One region of the Streptomyces hazeniae genome, then DNA from elsewhere that is predicted to be linked to it. Evidence: predicted binding sites of a transcription regulator. Region 1 holds the regulator's gene; each other region holds the start of a gene.

What was found. The regulator HrcA, encoded in region 1, represses chaperone genes, less so after heat shock. The targets are predictions, from matches to a motif close to TTNGCACTCNGNNNNNCNGAGTGCNAA.
Region 2: a site for HrcA is predicted at 2,869-2,895, ahead of groL (chaperonin GroEL). Genes of this name have one in related genera too.
Region 3: a site for HrcA is predicted at 1,829-1,855, ahead of RM572_RS11700 (FmdB family zinc ribbon protein). Genes of this name have one in related genera too.

The regions. Positions count from the first base shown of each region.
Region 1 is NZ_JAVREQ010000001.1:316,072-321,540, reverse strand. Features, by position in the region: gene RM572_RS01715 (MFS transporter) at 1-514, shown strand, start outside; gene RM572_RS01710 (Uma2 family endonuclease) at 590-1,141, shown strand; gene RM572_RS01705 (DUF3097 domain-containing protein) at 1,161-2,021, opposite strand; gene RM572_RS01700 (MBL fold metallo-hydrolase) at 2,044-2,763, opposite strand; gene hrcA (heat-inducible transcriptional repressor HrcA) at 2,980-3,996, shown strand; gene dnaJ (molecular chaperone DnaJ) at 3,997-5,127, shown strand; gene RM572_RS01685 (nitronate monooxygenase) at 5,217-5,469, shown strand, end outside.
Region 2 is NZ_JAVREQ010000004.1:101,820-107,288, forward strand. Features, by position in the region: gene RM572_RS06855 (alanine/glycine:cation symporter family protein) at 1-848, opposite strand, end outside; gene groL (chaperonin GroEL) at 1,083-2,708, opposite strand; gene RM572_RS06865 (cold-shock protein) at 3,032-3,235, opposite strand; gene RM572_RS06870 (MoaD/ThiS family protein) at 3,672-3,950, opposite strand; gene thrC (threonine synthase) at 4,037-5,350, opposite strand; SAM riboswitch class I at 5,368-5,469, opposite strand, start outside.
Region 3 is NZ_JAVREQ010000008.1:166,219-171,687, forward strand. Features, by position in the region: gene RM572_RS11690 (RcpC/CpaB family pilus assembly protein) at 1-347, opposite strand, end outside; gene RM572_RS11695 (S-methyl-5'-thioadenosine phosphorylase) at 605-1,435, opposite strand; gene RM572_RS11700 (FmdB family zinc ribbon protein) at 1,469-1,819, opposite strand; gene RM572_RS11705 (potassium/proton antiporter) at 2,000-3,484, opposite strand; gene RM572_RS11710 (penicillin acylase family protein) at 3,898-5,469, shown strand, end outside.

The sequences.
Region 1 (5,469 bases):
GACCGAGCTGTCGCTGAACGACCAGTGGCCGTACATCGTGATGGCCGGCGCGGGCATCGGGTTCCTGCTGTCGCCCGCCTCGACGGACGCCGTGAACCGGGCCCTCTCCGCCTCGTACGGCGAGGTCACCGGCATCACGCAGACCCTGCGCAACTTCGCGGCCGCCGTCGGGCTGGCGGTCTTCGGCACCGTGCTCACCCATGTCACGACGGACCGGGTGCTGGACACCTTCGAGCGCCGCGGTTTCACGGGGGAGCGGTCCGCCGAGGTCGCGCGTCGCGTGGCGGAGTCCGTCACGGGCCACGGCGACGAGTCGGAGCCCGGCGGCAGCGGCGCGGTGTCGTCGTTCATGCGGGAGACGATGGACGCCGTGCGCATGGACTTCGCCGAGGCCACCCAGGTCGTGTTCGCCTGCATGGCCGGGGCGATGGCTCTCGCCTTCCTCTGCGCCCACCTGCATCCCGGTGGCCGGGTCGGTGACCGCGAGGACCCAGCCCGTCACTCGAACAAGTGAACCGACCGGTGGTGGCATGCGCCGTCGTGCTGCGGTGATTACTGTGAGTGCACTACCGGGAGGGGAGGTTCTAGAATGACCGTCGTGGACGACCGGGTGATAGAGCTCTTCGAGCGACTCGAGGTACCGGAGGGATACAAGGCAGAGCTGTTGCGGGGGGAAATCGTGATGATGGCCGGGCCCGACTGGGTCCACAACGTGATCGTTCAGGCCGTCGCCGATCAGATCCCGGCGGACAGGTGGCACCGGCTCCAGACCCAGGACATCGCCATTCCGGGCGAGGCGAGTGAACCGGAACCCGACCTCGTGGTGCACGAGCGTGGAGCCTTCGAAGGGCCGGGCAGGCTGGTGCCCGCCCCGGCGCTGACCTTGGTGGTCGAAGTCGTCTCCAGGACGAGCGTGGACCGCGACTACCGGGTGAAGCGGTCGATGTACGCGGCGGGGCGGATCCCCGCCTACCTGCTGATCGACCCGCTGGCCGGCCGCTGCGTGCTGTTCACCGAACCGGCGGGCGAGGGTGAGGCGGCCGACTACCGGGTGGAGCGGACGACGAAGTTCGGCGAACCGATGCCGGTGGACGTGCTGGGCGTCTCCCTCGAGACCGTCGAGTTCCGGACCCTGACCTGAGCCGGTCACGTCAGTGGGGTCAGCCGCCGATCGGGCCGCCCACGGTGACGTGGTCGATGAGGTGTTCCACCGGGCCGAGCAGGCCCGGGTCCAGGTCGCGGTAGGAGTGGACGGCGCCGAGGATGCGCCGCCACGCGGCCCCGGTGTTCGCCGGCCAGCCCAGCGCCTCGCACACGCCCGTCTTCCAGTCCTGCCCGCGCGGCACCCGCGGCCAGGCGTCGATGCCGAGCGCCGCGGGCTTGACCGCCTCCCAGATGTCGACGAACGGGTGGCCCACCACCAGCACCCGTTCCGCGCCCCACGTCGCGGTCACGTCCGCCGCGATCCGGGACTCCTTCGACCCGGGCACCAGGTGGTCGACGAGCACGCCCAGCCGTGCGTCGGAGGTGGGGCCGAAGAGGTCCACGATTCCGGCCAGGTGGTCGACGCCCTCCAGGTACTCGACCACCACGCCCTCGACGCGCAGGTCGTCGCCCCAGACCTTCTCCACCAGTTCCGCGTCGTGCCGCCCCTCCACATAGAGCCGTCCGGCCCGTGCGACGCGGGCCCGTGCACCCGGCACGGCGACCGAGCCGGAAGCCGTGCGCCCGGCGGCGGCAGGCGCCGCGGGGGCGACGGACGCGGGCCGCACCAGGGTGACGACCTCTCCCTCCAGCAGGAAGCCGCGCGGCTCCATCGGGAACACGCGGTGCTTGCCGAACCGGTCCTCCAGCGTCACCGTCGGCCCTTGCGCCGTCTTCTCGCACCGGACCACCGCGCCGCAGAAGCCGGTCCCGGCCTCCTCCACGACGAGGTCCGGGTCGGCGGGCACCTCGGGCACCGCGGCCGTGCGGCGCTTCCAGGGCGGGGTGAGGTCGGGGTCGTACCGGCGGCTGCGCATCCGCCCATTCTGGCCGCAGGCGTCACGGCCGGGCGAAACGCCGTGCCAGTGCGTCGCGTTGGGCGCGGACGAACGCCGCCTCGACCACCGCACCGTGCCCCGGCACGTACACCGCGTCCTCGCCGCCGAGGGACAGCAGCCGGTCCAGTGCGGCGGGCCAGCGGGCCGGCAGGGCGTCCGGCCCGGCCTGCGGTTCTCCGGACTCCTCCACCAGGTCGCCGCAGAACACCACCTCCCGCGCGCCGGGCTCGCGCCCCGGCACCAGCACGGCCAGGTCGTGGCCGGTGTGGCCGGGCCCCACGTTGGCGAGCAGCACCTGTCGTCCGCCGCCGAGGGACAGTGTCAGTTCCCCGCTCACCGCGTGCTGGGGCAGCACCAGGGCGTCCGTGGCCTGCGCCGCGGCGGCCGGGTCCAGGCCGTGCCGCACCGCGTCCCGCTGGATCGCCTCCCGGTCGTGCCGCAGGACGCGCTCCAGCCCCACCGCGCCGTACACCTGCACGCCCGCGAAGGCGGCGGTGCCCAGCACGTGGTCGAAGTGCGCGTGGGTGAGCGCGACCCGGGCCACCGGCAGCCCGAGCCGTTCGCGCACCGCCGTACGGACCGCAGCGCCCTCGGCCAGACTGGAGCCGGTGTCGACCACGAGCGCTCCCTCCGCACCCGCCACGGCGCCCACCGTGGCGTCCCACCGCGGCAGCCGCGCGCGCAGCACGCCCGGCGCGAGCTCTTCCCAACCGATGTCCATGTCTTCCGACGCTAACGGGGCGCACCCCGCGTCCTCGCGCCGACCCGCTCCCGACCGCCACGGAATCGCCACCGAACCGCAGTGGAGCCGCCCTTGCCCCGGCCACGTCCCCCGGCCGTACACTTGCTGGGAAACCGCTGGCACTCGACCAAGGAGAGTGCCAGGCCAGCAGCGGCCGGGCAGCACGGCGGACGGCCCTGGGACGGAGGTGTGCGCGTGCTCAGTGAACGCAGACTCGAGGTGCTGCGCGCCATCGTCCAGGACTACGTCGGCACCGAGGAGCCCGTCGGCTCGAAGGCGCTCACGGAGCGGCACAACCTGAAGGTCTCCCCGGCGACCGTGCGCAACGACATGTCGGCGCTCGAGGACGAGGGCTACATCGCGCAGCCGCACACCAGCGCCGGACGCATCCCCACCGACAAGGGCTACCGGCTCTTCGTCGACCAGTTGGCGGGCGTCAAGCCGCTGTCCTCGCCGGAGCGCCGCGCGATCCACAACTTCCTCGACGGCGCCGTCGACCTGGACGACGTCGTCGGCCGCACCGTGCGGCTGCTCGCGCAGCTCACCCGGCAGGTCGCGGTGGTGCAGTACCCGTCGCTGACCCGCTCGACGGTGCGGCACGTGGAGCTGCTGGCCCTCGCGCCGGCCCGCCTGATGCTGGTGCTGATCACCGACACCGGACGTGTCGAGCAGCGCATGGTCGACTGTCCCGCGCCGATCGGCGAGAACACCGTCGCCGACCTGCGCGCACGGCTCAACGGCCGCACCGCCGGCCAGCGCTTCACCGACGTGCCCCGGCTGGTGCAGGACCTCCCCGACTCCTTCGACGCGGACGACCGCGGCACCGTCTCCACCGTTCTCGCCACCCTGCTGGAGACGCTGGTCGAGGAGACCGAGGAGCGGCTGATGATCGGCGGCACCGCCAATCTCACCCGCTTCGGCCACGACTTCCCGCTCACCATCCGGCCCGTGCTGGAGGCGCTGGAGGAGCAGGTCGTCCTGCTGAAGCTGCTCGGCGAGGCCACCGACTCGGGCATGACCGTGCGAATCGGTCACGAGAACGCTCACGAGGGGCTGAGTTCCACATCCGTGGTTTCGGTCGGTTACGGTTCGGGCGACGAGGCGGTCGCCAAGCTCGGCGTGGTGGGGCCGACCCGGATGGACTACCCCGGAACGATGGGAGCGGTACGCGCAGTGGCACGTTACGTCGGACAGATCCTGGCGGAGAGCTAAGTGGCGACGGACTACTACTCCGTCCTCGGCGTGCAGCGCGACGCCTCGCAGGACGAGATCAAGAAGGCCTTCCGCAGGCTGGCGCGCGAACTGCACCCGGACGTGAACCCGGACCCGAAGACGCAGGACCGGTTCAAGGAGATCAACACCGCGTACGAGGTGCTCTCCGACCCGCAGAAGAAGCAGGTCTACGACCTCGGCGGCGACCCGGCGGGTCCCGGCGGCGGCGCGGGCGGCTTCGGCGGCGGTGGCTTCGGCAACTTCTCCGACATCATGGACGCCTTCTTCGGCACGGCGTCCCAGCGCGGCCCGCGCTCGCGCACCCGGCGCGGCCAGGACGCGATGATCCGGCTGGACATCGACCTGAACGAGGCCGCGTTCGGCACCACCAAGGAGATCCAGGTCGACACCGCCACCGTGTGCGGCAGCTGCTCCGGCGAGGGTGCCGCACCGGGCACGTCGGCGCAGACCTGCGACATGTGCCGCGGCCGCGGCGAGGTCTCGCAGGTGACCCGCTCCTTCCTCGGCCAGGTCATGACCTCGCGCCCGTGCCCGCAGTGCCAGGGCTTCGGCACGGTCGTGCCCACGCCGTGCCCCGAGTGCGCCGGCGACGGCCGGGTGCGCTCGCGGCGCACCCTCACGGTCAAGATCCCGGCCGGCGTCGACAACGGCACGCGCATCCAGCTCGCCGGCGAGGGCGAGGTCGGCCCGGGCGGCGGTCCGGCAGGCGACCTCTACGTCGAGATCCACGAGACCCCGCACTCGGTCTTCCAGCGCCGCGGCGACGACCTGCACTGCACGGTCACCATCCCGATGACGGCGGCCGCTCTCGGCACGAAGGTGCCGCTGGAGACGCTGGACGGCATGGACGAGATCGACATCCGGCCCGGCACCCAGTCCGGCCAGTCGATCCCGCTGCACGAGCGCGGCATCACGCACCTGCGCGGCGGCGGCCGCGGCCAGCTCATCGTCCACGTCGAGGTGACGACGCCGAGCAAGCTGGATCCGGAGCAGGAGGACCTGCTGCGGCGCCTGGCGACGCTGCGCGGCGAGGAACGTCCCCAGGGCCAGTTCCAGCCGGGGCAGCAGGGCCTCTTCCACCGCCTCAAGGACGCGTTCAACGGCCGTTGACCCCGCCGGGTCGCACGCCCGCCCGCCGGGTGGGCGTGCGACCGCCGCCCCCGCCCGGGGTGGCGTACGGGGCGTGACAGGATGGTCACATGGCCCCCGACCTCTCCCTCCCCCTGCTGCGTCATCCGGTCGTCCAGGCCCCCATGGCGGGCGGCGCCTCCACCCCGGAACTCGCCGCCGCCGTCAGTGGGGCCGGCGGTCTCGGCATGCTCGCCGCCGGCTACAAGACGCCGGAGGCCATGTACGAGGAGACGCGCCACCTGCGCCGGCTCACTCCCCGCCCCTTCGGCGTCAACCTCTTCCTGCCCCAGGAGCCGGTCGCCGGGCCGGCTGCCGTGGCCG
Region 2 (5,469 bases), on a different contig from region 1:
GCCTCGTTGGAGAACATGCCGCGCCGCACGCCCTGGATGATCGCTGCGCCGATCGCGCCGGACGCGGCCTCCCGCAGGCCGAAGGCGCCCTCCACGATCGAGGCGAGGACCGACGGGAGCTCGCTGAGGTTCAGCGCCAGCACCAGCAGGCCCATGAGCAGGTACAGCACGGCCATCACCGGGACGAGCACCTGCGTGACGTGGGCGATCCGCTTCACGCCGCCGAAGACGCTGAGCGCCAGCAGGCCGGCCAGGGCCATGCCGACGACGAAGGTGAAGGAGGACGATTCGCTGCTGCCGGAGCTCTTCAGCACCGTGGTGATGGTGTTGGACTGCACGGCGGTGAAGACCCAGCCGAAGGTGAGCGTGATGATCACGGCGAACGTGACGCCGAGCCAGCGCTTCCCCAGGCCCCGCTGCATGTAGTACGCCGGGCCGCCGCGGTAGGTGCCCTCACCGCCCGGGTGGGTGTTGCGCACCTTGTAGAGCTGGGCGAGCGTCGACTCGACGAACGAGGACGCGCCTCCGACCAGCGCCATGACCCACATCCAGAACACCGCGCCGGGGCCGCCGAGGGTGATGGCGGCGGCGACGCCCGCGACGTTGCCGGTGCCGATGCGGGCGGCGGCGGAGATGGTGAAGGCACCGAACGCCGAGACGGACCTGCGGCCGGTCCCGGGGCTCTGCGCGGGGGTCTTGAGGACCCGCAGCATCTCGGGGAGCAGCCGCAGCTGCACGGCCTTGGAGCGGATCGTGAACCAGAGGCCCGCGATCGCCACCAGGGGGATCAGCAGGTACGTCCAGAAGTGGTCGTTGATCTCGACGATCAACGCGTCCAGCGTGCTCATGGGATGGGTGGTTCCTCGGAGTCGGGTGGTGCTCGGCTCTGGACGACGGGACGTACGTGCAGGCCGCGGAGGAAACGGAACACCGCCCTCCGTTCACAGCGGTCCCAGGGAACCTCACCGTTGCCTGCGGCGTTAATCGCCGTTCACCCGGTGCGGTATCTCACACGCGCGCGAGCGGCCCCCTCCCGCGAAGGGAGGGGGCCGCTCGAAGGTTCAGGCGTCGATCCGCGAGGATCAGAAGCCCATGTCACCGCCCATGCCACCGGTCGGGTCGGCGGCGGCGCCGGCCTTCTCGGGCTTGTCGGCGATGACGGCCTCGGTGGTGAGGAACAGCGCCGCGATGGAGGCGGCGTTCTGCAGCGCGGAACGCGTCACCTTGGCGGGGTCGATGATGCCCTCGGCGATCATGTCGACGTACTCGCCGCTCGCGGCGTTCAGGCCGTGACCGACGGGCAGGTTGCGCACCTTCTCGACGATGACGCCACCCTCGAGACCGCCGTTGACGGCGATCTGCTTCAGCGGAGCCTCCAGCGCCAGCTTGACGGCCTGGGCACCGGTGGCCTCGTCGCCGTCCAGCTCGAGCTTCTCGAAGACCGAGGAGGCCTGGAGCAGGGCCACGCCACCGCCGGCGACGATGCCCTCCTCGACGGCCGCCTTGGCGTTGCGCACGGCGTCCTCGATGCGGTGCTTGCGCTCCTTGAGCTCCACCTCGGTGGCGGCGCCGGCCTTGATGACGGCCACGCCGCCGGCCAGCTTCGCGAGGCGCTCCTGAAGCTTCTCGCGGTCGTAGTCCGAGTCGGAGTTGTCGATCTCGGCACGGATCTGGTTGACCCGGCCCTGGACCTGCTCACTGTCGCCGGCACCGTCGACGATGGTGGTCTCGTCCTTGGTGATGACGACCTTGCGGGCGCGGCCGAGCAGCTCGACACCGGCGTTCTCCAGCTTGAGGCCGACCTCCTCGGAGATGACCTGGCCGCCGGTGAGGATGGCGATGTCGCCGAGCATGGCCTTGCGACGGTCGCCGAAGCCCGGGGCCTTGACCGCGACGGACTTGAAGGTGCCGCGGATCTTGTTCACCACGAGGGTGGACAGGGCCTCGCCCTCGACGTCCTCCGCGATGATCAGCAGCGGCTTGCCCGACTGCATGACCTTCTCCAGCAGCGGAAGGAGGTCCTTCACGTTGCCGACCTTGGAGTTGACGATGAGGATGTACGGGTCCTCGAGCTCCGCCTCCATGCGCTCCATGTCGGTGGCGAAGTAGGCGGAGATGTAGCCCTTGTCGAAGCGCATGCCCTCGGTGAGCTCCAGCTCCAGCCCGAAGGTCTGCGACTCCTCGACGGTGATGACGCCTTCCTTGCCGACCTTGTCCATGGCCTCGGCGATCAGCTCGCCGATCTGGGGGTCGGCGGCGGAGATGGAGGCCGTGGAGGCGATCTGCTCCTTGGTCTCCACGTCCTTGGCCTGCTCCAGCAGGGCGGCGGAGACGGCCTCGGTGGCGCGCTCGATGCCGCGCTTCAGCGCCATCGGGTTGGCGCCGGCGGCGACGTTGCGGAGACCCTCGCGGACCAGCGCCTGGGCGAGAACGGTCGCGGTCGTCGTGCCGTCACCGGCGACGTCGTCCGTCTTCTTCGCGACCTCCTTGACCAGCTCGGCGCCGATCTTCTCGTAGGAGTCCTCGAGCTCGATCTCCTTGGCGATGGAGACACCGTCGTTGGTGATGGTGGGAGCGCCCCACTTCTTCTCCAGCACGACGTTCCGGCCCTTGGGGCCGAGCGTGACCTTGACGGCGTCGGCGAGCTGGTTCATCCCGCGCTCGAGGCCGCGCCGCGCCTCCTCGTCGAACGCGATGATCTTGGCCATGGAAGTGGTCCTCCGGGACTCGGGTGGGGTTCGAAGGACCGTGCCGGCGCCCGCGACGGACGACCTGCGGACCCGGCGGTTCCTTGCCCCGCCCGGCCTGCGGGCCTCACCGGACCCGGTCCTGCTGTCACTCTCACCTTCAGAGTGCTAACGCCAATGATTAGCACTCTCCCCCCTCGAGTGCAAGCGTCCACCGCACCCCGGGACGACCGGGAGGAGAGCACCCCGACCCCGCGGCACCCGACGGACACGAGCAGGGCCCGCACCTCCGGGTGGAGGTGCGGGCCCTGCTGTCGGTTACGTCGGTCGGTACCGGTCGGCGCTCAGCCGGTCACGCGGACCATGTCCGCCTGCGGCCCCTTCTGACCCTGCGAGATCTCGAACTCGACCCGCTGTCCTTCGTCCAGGGTGCGGTAGCCGTCCATCTGGATCGCGCTGTAGTGGACGAACACGTCCGCACCACCGTCGACCGCGATGAAGCCGTAGCCCTTCTCCGCGTTGAACCACTTGACGGTGCCCTGAGCCATTGCAAACTCCCCTATTACTGGCCCTTGCACGAGCCCACACTTCGCGGACCCGGGTCAGACCTCACCCCCGGCGGAGCCGGTGGCGTGCGCCGGAACGCGTCGACCGCCGCTGAATGTATCTGTCCGAACGCCGTCTGCAACAGGTCAGGCGGACGAGAAATCGGGGCACGACACTTCACGGAATGTGGGGAGAAAGTGCGGGAAAGCGGGGCAATCGTGAAGAGGCAAACCGGCACAGGCGCGGCAAAAGAGACATCGAATTCGCGCAGAAGTTGTCGCGTTCTCATATGCGCGCGGCATTCACAGAAGGGGAACGGCTTCACTCTACTCCCTCGCGGAACGCGGAATCGCCCCCTCCGTTTCCGTGTCGGAGGAGGCGATTCCGTTCCCGCACGCTTCCTGCGCGGTTCCCCGCGCCGTTCCGCGCGCCGGGGCGTCAGCAGCCGCCGGCGACCGCCGGGATGATCGAGACGCCCGCGCCGTCCGGCGTCGGCGTCTGAAGGCCCTCGGCGAAGCGCACGTCGTCGTCGTTCACGTAGACGTTCACGAAGCGGCGCAGCTTGCCGGAGTCGTCCAGGACGCGGGCGCCGATGCCGGTGTGGTTCTTCTCGAGGTCGGCCAGCACCTCGGCCAGCGTGACCCCCTCGGCCGGGACCTCGGCCCGGCCGCCGGTGTAGGTGCGCAGGATGGTCGGGATGCGGACGTTGACGCTCATGGGTTCACCTTCCGTGGGTTCGGAGTGCGCAGCAGTGCGCAGCAGGGGGACGCGGCGGCACGACGCCGCGGGACGCCCGCGCCGCGTCAGGCCAGGCCCGCGGCGCGGAACGCGTCCAGGCTGGGGCGGATGGTCGCGCTGGGCCGGGCGGCGTCCGCGACGGCGTCCAGCGTCTTCAGCCCGTCACCGGTGTTCAGCACCACCGTGTTCAGCGACGGGTCCAGCAGGCCGTCCTCGATCAGCTTCCGGGTGACGCCGACGGTCACCCCGCCCGCCGTCTCCGCGAAGATGCCCTCGGTGCGGGCCAGCAGCGTGATGGCGTCGACGATCTGCGCGTCGGTGACGTCCTCCACCGCGCCGCCGGTGCGCCGCGCGATGTCCAGCACGTACGGGCCGTCCGCCGGGTTGCCGATGGCCAGGGACTTCGCGATCGTGTCCGGCTTCACCGGTCGTACGACGTCGTGGCCGTCCTTGAAGGCGCGGGAGACCGGGGAGCAGCCCTCGGCCTGCGCGCCGAAGATCCGGTACGGCTTGTCCGCGACGAGGCCGAGCGCGATCAGCTCCTTGAACCCCTTGTCGATCTTGGTGAGCTGCGAGCCGGACGCGATCGGGATGACGATCTGGTCGGGCAGCTCCCAGCCGAGCTGCTCCGCGATCTCGTACGCCAGGGTCTTGGAGCCCTCGCCGTAGTAGGGGCGCAGGTTGACGTTGACGAAGCCCCAGCCCTCGCCCAGCGGGTCGCCGATCAGCTCGGAGCAGAAACGGTTCACGTCGTCGTACGTGCCCTCGATGCCGACCAGGTCACCGCCGTAGACGGCGGCCATCACGACCTTGCCCTGCTCCAGGTCGTGCGGGATGAACACGCAGGACCGGAAGCCTGCACGGGCCGCGGCGGCGCCGACCGCGCCGGCCAGGTTGCCCGTGGAGGAGCAGGAGAGGGTGGTGAAGCCGAAGGCGCGGGCCGCCTCGACGGCGATGGCGACGACCCGGTCCTTGAAGGAGTGCGTCGGGTTTCCGGAGTCGTCCTTGACGTGGAGCGTGCCGCCCGCCGCGGCGACGCCCAGTTCGCGGGCCAGGTTGTCGGCCTTCACCAGCCGGGTGAACCCGGGGTCGGTGTTCGGCTGGTCCGCGACGTCGGCGGGGACGGGCAGCAGCGGCGCGTAGCGCCAGATGCTCGCCGGACCGGCCTCGATCCGCTTCCGCAGGCCCTCCGGGTCGCCGGTCGGCAGGTCGTACGCGACCTCCAGCGGACCGAAACACTCCTCGCAGGCGAAGAGCGGCCCCAGCGGGTTGCGGGCGCCGCACTCGCGACAGGACAGAGCGACGGCGGGACCGAGTGAGACGTCGGCGGCAGCGGTGGCGGCGGTGTCGGCGGACTGCTCGGGAGCTTGCACAGCCATGAAGGCGAGGCCCTTTCTCCTCATCTTCCCCGTGGCGTATCTCGCCACGAGCCGGAATTGGCACCTTCCCTAGCCGGGGGCCCGCCTGGATGCGCGAGACCGGCTGGAGGGTTGCCGGG
Region 3 (5,469 bases), on a different contig from region 1:
GGCCCGGGCTGCGGCGCCGGGGCGCCCGGGGCGTCGCGCCGCTCCGCGGCCGCGCCCGCCGGGACGTCCCCGGCACCCGCCCCGGGCGGGGACGGCTCGGTACGCGCCGCCGTCAGAGAGGCGCAGGCGGCCGCCACCGCCAGACCGGCTGCAAGGAGGCGGCGCGGAGGGCGCAGCGTACGCCGCAGCCCCGGGCCACGCCGTCTGCGCCCCCGGCCGGCGAGGACCGGCGGGAAGTCCGCGACGCCGCCGCGTGGCGGCACCGCGGAGTCGGAGCAGCCCGGTGGCGCCATCGACGGGTACGGCCCGGCGAAGTGGGCGGGGAGGGAGGCACAGGATGAGGACATGCGTCACCACCTGACGTGGTCGGCCGTGAGAGGCGTTCGAGGCGTGAAAACCGTGAGAGCCGTACGAAGCCCGGTGCTTCGTACGGCTCTCACGGTGCACGATCACGGCGCGTCCCGCCGGAGGCTGTGGACGACGCGGTACCTGTGGACGACTCCGTCCCCCACAGGAGCGATGCAGCGGCTCACCCGCCGCACGAGCCCCGCTGCCCACCGTCCGGAGCGGATTCGCCCCGGCCGCCTCGGTCGCCTCGGTCGCCTCAGGGCAGCTTGATCCCCGGGTCCATCCCGTCCAGGGAGCGCCCGCACACGCAGTCCTGCTCGGCCGGCAGCAGCCCGACGGCGTCGAACAGCACCTCGCGCAGCCGCCCCACGTTCTCGCCGAAGACGCGCAGCACCTCCTCGTGGGAGACGCCCTCGCCGGTCTCGGCGCCCGCGTCCAGGTCCGTCACCAGGGTCATCGAGGCGTAGCAGAGCCCGAGTTCACGGGCCAGGACGGCTTCCGGATGACCGGTCATGCCGACCACCGACCAGCCCTGGGCCGCATGCCAACGGGACTCGGCGCGGGTGGAGAAGCGCGGCCCTTCGACGACGCAGAGCGTCCCCCCGTCGACGGGCTCCCAGGCGCGTCCGCGCGCGGCGGACAGCGCGGCCTGACGGCCGTGCTCGCAGTAGGGGTCGGCGAATCCGCAGTGCACCACGTTCGGCTGTGAGCCGTCGGGCAGCGGTTCGCCGTCGAAGAACGACTGCACGCGGGTCTTCGTACGGTCGACGAGCTGATCCGGGACCAGCAGCGTTCCGGGCCCGTACTCGGGGCGGAGGCCGCCCACCGCGCACGGGGCCAGTACCTGGCGCACGCCCGCGGACCGCAGCGCCCAGAGGTTCGCGCGGTAGTTGATGCGGTGCGGCGGCAGGTGGTGCTTGCGGCCGTGGCGGGGCAGGAAGGCGACGCTGCGGCCGCTGATCTCCCCGAGGAACAACGAGTCGCTCGGCGGGCCGTAGGGCGTGTCGACGGTGACCTCGGTCACGTCGTCGAGGAAGGAGTAGAACCCGGACCCGCCGATGACGCCGATCTCTGCTTGTGCGGTCATGCGGCTCACCCTACGGTTCCGCCGCGCTCCCGGTCAGGCCGCGGAGGAAGGAGCAGGGGACTTCGCAGAGCTCTTGCCGGAGCCCTTGTCCTTCGAGCCGCTCTTGGCGGAGGAGTCCGCGGAACCGGACGACGTGTCCGAGGAACCGTTCGACGACGAGGACGAGGACGAGGCCGTGGACGACGAGGCCGTGCTGCCCGACGAGGAGCCGCGGCTGTCGTTCCGGTAGAAGCCCGAGCCCTTGAACACGATGCCGACCGCCGAGAACACCTTCTTCAGGCGTCCCTTGCAGCCCGGGCACTCGGTCAGCGAGTCATCGGTGAACTTCTGCACCACCTCGAGGCCATCGCCGCACTCGGTGCACTGGTACTGATACGTCGGCACTTCTTCCTCCTGGCACTCTTCCCTGTGGAGTGCTAACGACGCTCCATCGTGCAGTATTTCCGTCCCGTAGTCCACCGCGCGCGCACCGGACATGGATCACAGAACGGCCGGGCGCGGACGCCGCAGGGGGATGGGGCCACGGGCCGCGATCCCCGGTGGCGCCCTGCCCTGCGCCCGCCGTCAGCGGTCCCCGGCCGCCGTGCTGCCGCCCGTGCCGAGCCAGCCCGCCAGCTTGCCGCCCCGGTTCACCGCGAGCAGCCGCCGCTCCGCCGCGTCCCGCACCGCGTCCGTGGTGACGACCAGCAGGTCGTCGCCGTGCCGCAGCACCGTGGACGGCAGCGGCACGAAGCTCGTGCCCGCCCGCACCACCAGGGTCACCGCCGCGCCGGGAGGCAGCCGCAGCTCCGTGACCTCCACGCCGTGCATGCGCGACGTCTCGCCCACGCTCATCGACAGCATGTGGCCGCGCAGCCGCTCCAGCGGCGCCGACTCGAGGTCGATGTCCGCGGGCCCGCGCGCCTCCTCCATCCGGAGTTTCCGTGCGACCCAGGGCAGTGTCGGGCCCTGGACCAGGGTGAAGATCACGACCAGCACGAAGACGATGTTGAAGATCCGCTCGCTGCTGGGCACCCCGGCCACCATCGGGATGGTGGCCAGCACGATGGGCACCGCGCCGCGCAGCCCGGCCCAGGAGAGCAGCGCCTGGTCCTTCCAGGACCACCGGAACGGCAACAGGCCGACCACCACCGAAAGCGGCCGGGCGACGAGGGTCAGCGCCAGTCCGACGGCGATCGCCGGCAGCACGTCGTCGCCCAGGTCGTGCGGCGTGACCAGCAGCCCGAGCAGCACGAACAGGCTGATCTGCGCCAGCCACGCGACGCCGTCGGCGAAGCCCCGCACGGCCGGGCGGTGCGGGAGGTTGGCGTTCCCCAGCACCAGGGCGGTGATGTAGACGGAGAGGAAGCCGCTGCCGTGCAGCGTGGCGCCGCCCGCGTAGGAGAGGACGCAGAGCGCCATGACGGCGATCGGGTAGAGGCCGGACGCCGGCAGCGCCACGCGGCGCAGCCCGAACGCGCCGAGGCGGCCCACCAGGATGCCGGTGACCGCGCCGATCGCCAGCTCCATGACGATCGTCGCGATCAGTACGTACCAGCTCTGCGGCTCGTGTTCGAGAGCGGAGAGGGCGACGACGAGGATGACCACCGGTGCGTCGTTGAAGCCCGACTCGGCCTCCAGCGTGCCGGTGATCCGCTGCGGCAGCGGTACCCGGCGCAGCACGGAGAAGACGGCCGCGGCGTCGGTGGAGGACACCACGGCGCCGATGATGAGGGCGAGCCGCCACTCCAGCCCGATGAGGTAGTGCGCGGAGACGGCGACCACCCCGACGCTGACCGCGACGCCGACCGTGGCCAGCGTGGCGGCCGCGGGGACCGAGCGCCGGATGTCGCGCCACTTGGTGCCCAGTCCGCCCTCGGCAAGGATCACGACGAGAGCGGCGTAGCCGAGGGTCCGGGTGAGTTCGGCGTCCTCGAATTCGAGGCCGAGCACGTCCTGGCCCATGAGGATGCCGATCCCGAGGTAGACCAGCAGGCTGGGCAGGCCCGTGCGTGCGGACAGGCGCACCGCGGCCATGGCGAGGAGCAGGACGGCGGCGCTGATCAGCATGATCTGGTTGAGCTGCTCGACAGTCAGGGGCCGCTCCTCCCACTCGTTCGTTTGAGTAGCTAACAATTTACCATCGCTTGACCGTCGGCCGGCTGCCGGGGCCGGTGCCCGGACCGCCTCCCGCCGGTCGGGCCCCGAACCGCACGGCACCCTCCTCCAGATCCGCGCGCCCGCGGACACCGTGCGCCCGCTGGCACCGGCACCGGTGGTGCGACGTGCGGCATGCGACGTGCGACCTGCGAACGTCCGGCGCCCGGGGGCTCGGAGCCGGGGTCCCCTCCCATTCTCGGCTCCAGCGCCCCCACACGCGCCCAGACTTGCCCTCTGCGCTGACTCCCTTTCGGAGCCGTCACCGGCTCGGCCTATGGTTGCTCCAGCAGTCGAAGGATCACCCCTGCCCTCGAAGGACAGCGATGCCCGCCAAGAAGCCCCCACGACGCGCCCGCCTGATCGTGATCGCAGTCGTGCTGCTGCTCGTGGCAGGCATCGGTTACGGCACCTACTGGAGCGTCGGCACCGTCCGCAACTCCTTCCCGCAGACGACGGGTTCGCTGGAGATCGACGGCCTCTCCGACCGGGTCACCGTCAAGCGCGGCGAGCACGGCGTTCCGCAGGTCTACGCCGACAGCGCGCACGACCTGTTCATGGCGCAGGGCTTCGTACACGCCCAGGACCGGTTCTGGGAGATGGACGTCCGCCGCCACACCACCTCCGGCCGGCTGTCGGAGCTGTTCGGCGAGAGCCAGGTGCGTACCGACGCCTTCCTGCGCACGCTGGGCTGGCGCGAGGTCGCCGAGCGCGAGTTCGAGAAGCTGGACCCCGACACCAGGGCCTACCTCAAGGCGTACGCCGACGGGGTCAACGCCTACCTCGCGGACAACAAGGGCTCCGAACTCTCCGTCGAGCACGCCGCGCTGAAGCTGGACAACGGCTACGAGCCCGAGTCGTGGGACCCGGTCGACTCGGTCGCCTGGCTCAAGGCCATGGCGTGGGACCTCCGGGCCAACATGGAGGACGAGATCGACCGGGCGCTGATGACCACCCGGCTGTCCCGCGAGGAGATCGAGGACCTCTACCCGACCTACCCGTACGACCGCAACCGCCCCATCGTCGAGGGCGGCACGGTGGGGGAGGCCACCGGAGAGTTCCTGCCCGAGGGCGCCCCCGCCCCGGGCACCGACCCCGGCACCGCCGCGAACCCGGGCACCGACCCCGGCACCGCCGCGAACCCGGGCACCGACCCCGGCACCGCCGCGAACCCGGGTGCCGCGGGCACGCAGCAGGCCGTCCAGGGCGGTCGCGGCGCGCTCGCCTCCGTCGCCGAGGCGCTGGAGAAGGCCCCCTCGCTGCTCGGCCCGAGCGGCAGCGGCATCGGCTCCAACTCCTGGGTCGTCTCCGGTGAGCACACCACCACCGGCAAGCCCCTGCTCGCCAACGACCCCCACCTCGCCCCGCAGCTGCCCTCCGTCTGGACCCAGATGGGGCTGCACTGCCGCAGCGTCACGAAGAAGTGCCCGTTCGACGTCTCCGGCTTCACCTTCTCCGGCATGCCGGGCGTCGTCATCGGCCACAACCAGTCCATCGCCTGGGGCCTGACCAACCTCGGCGCCGACGTCACCGACCTCTACCTCCAGAAGATCGAGGGCGGGAAGTACCTGTACGACGGGAAGCAGGTCCCCTTCACCACCCGGCGCGAGGTCATCAAGGTGGCGGGTGGCGAGGCACGAGAGATCACCGTCCGCGGGACGAACAACGGCCCGATCGTCTCCGACTTCAACACCGAGGCCACCGCCGTCGGCGAGGAGACCCCCGTCGAGGCGTCCGCCCCGGACCGCGGCGACGGCTACGCCGTGTCCCTGCGCTGGACGGCGCTCAAGCCCTCCCGCAGCATGGACGCCGTCTTCGCGCTGAACAAGGCGACGAACTTCGAGGAGTTCCGGGCCGCCGCCCGGCTGCTCACCGTCCCGGCCCAGAACCTGATCTAC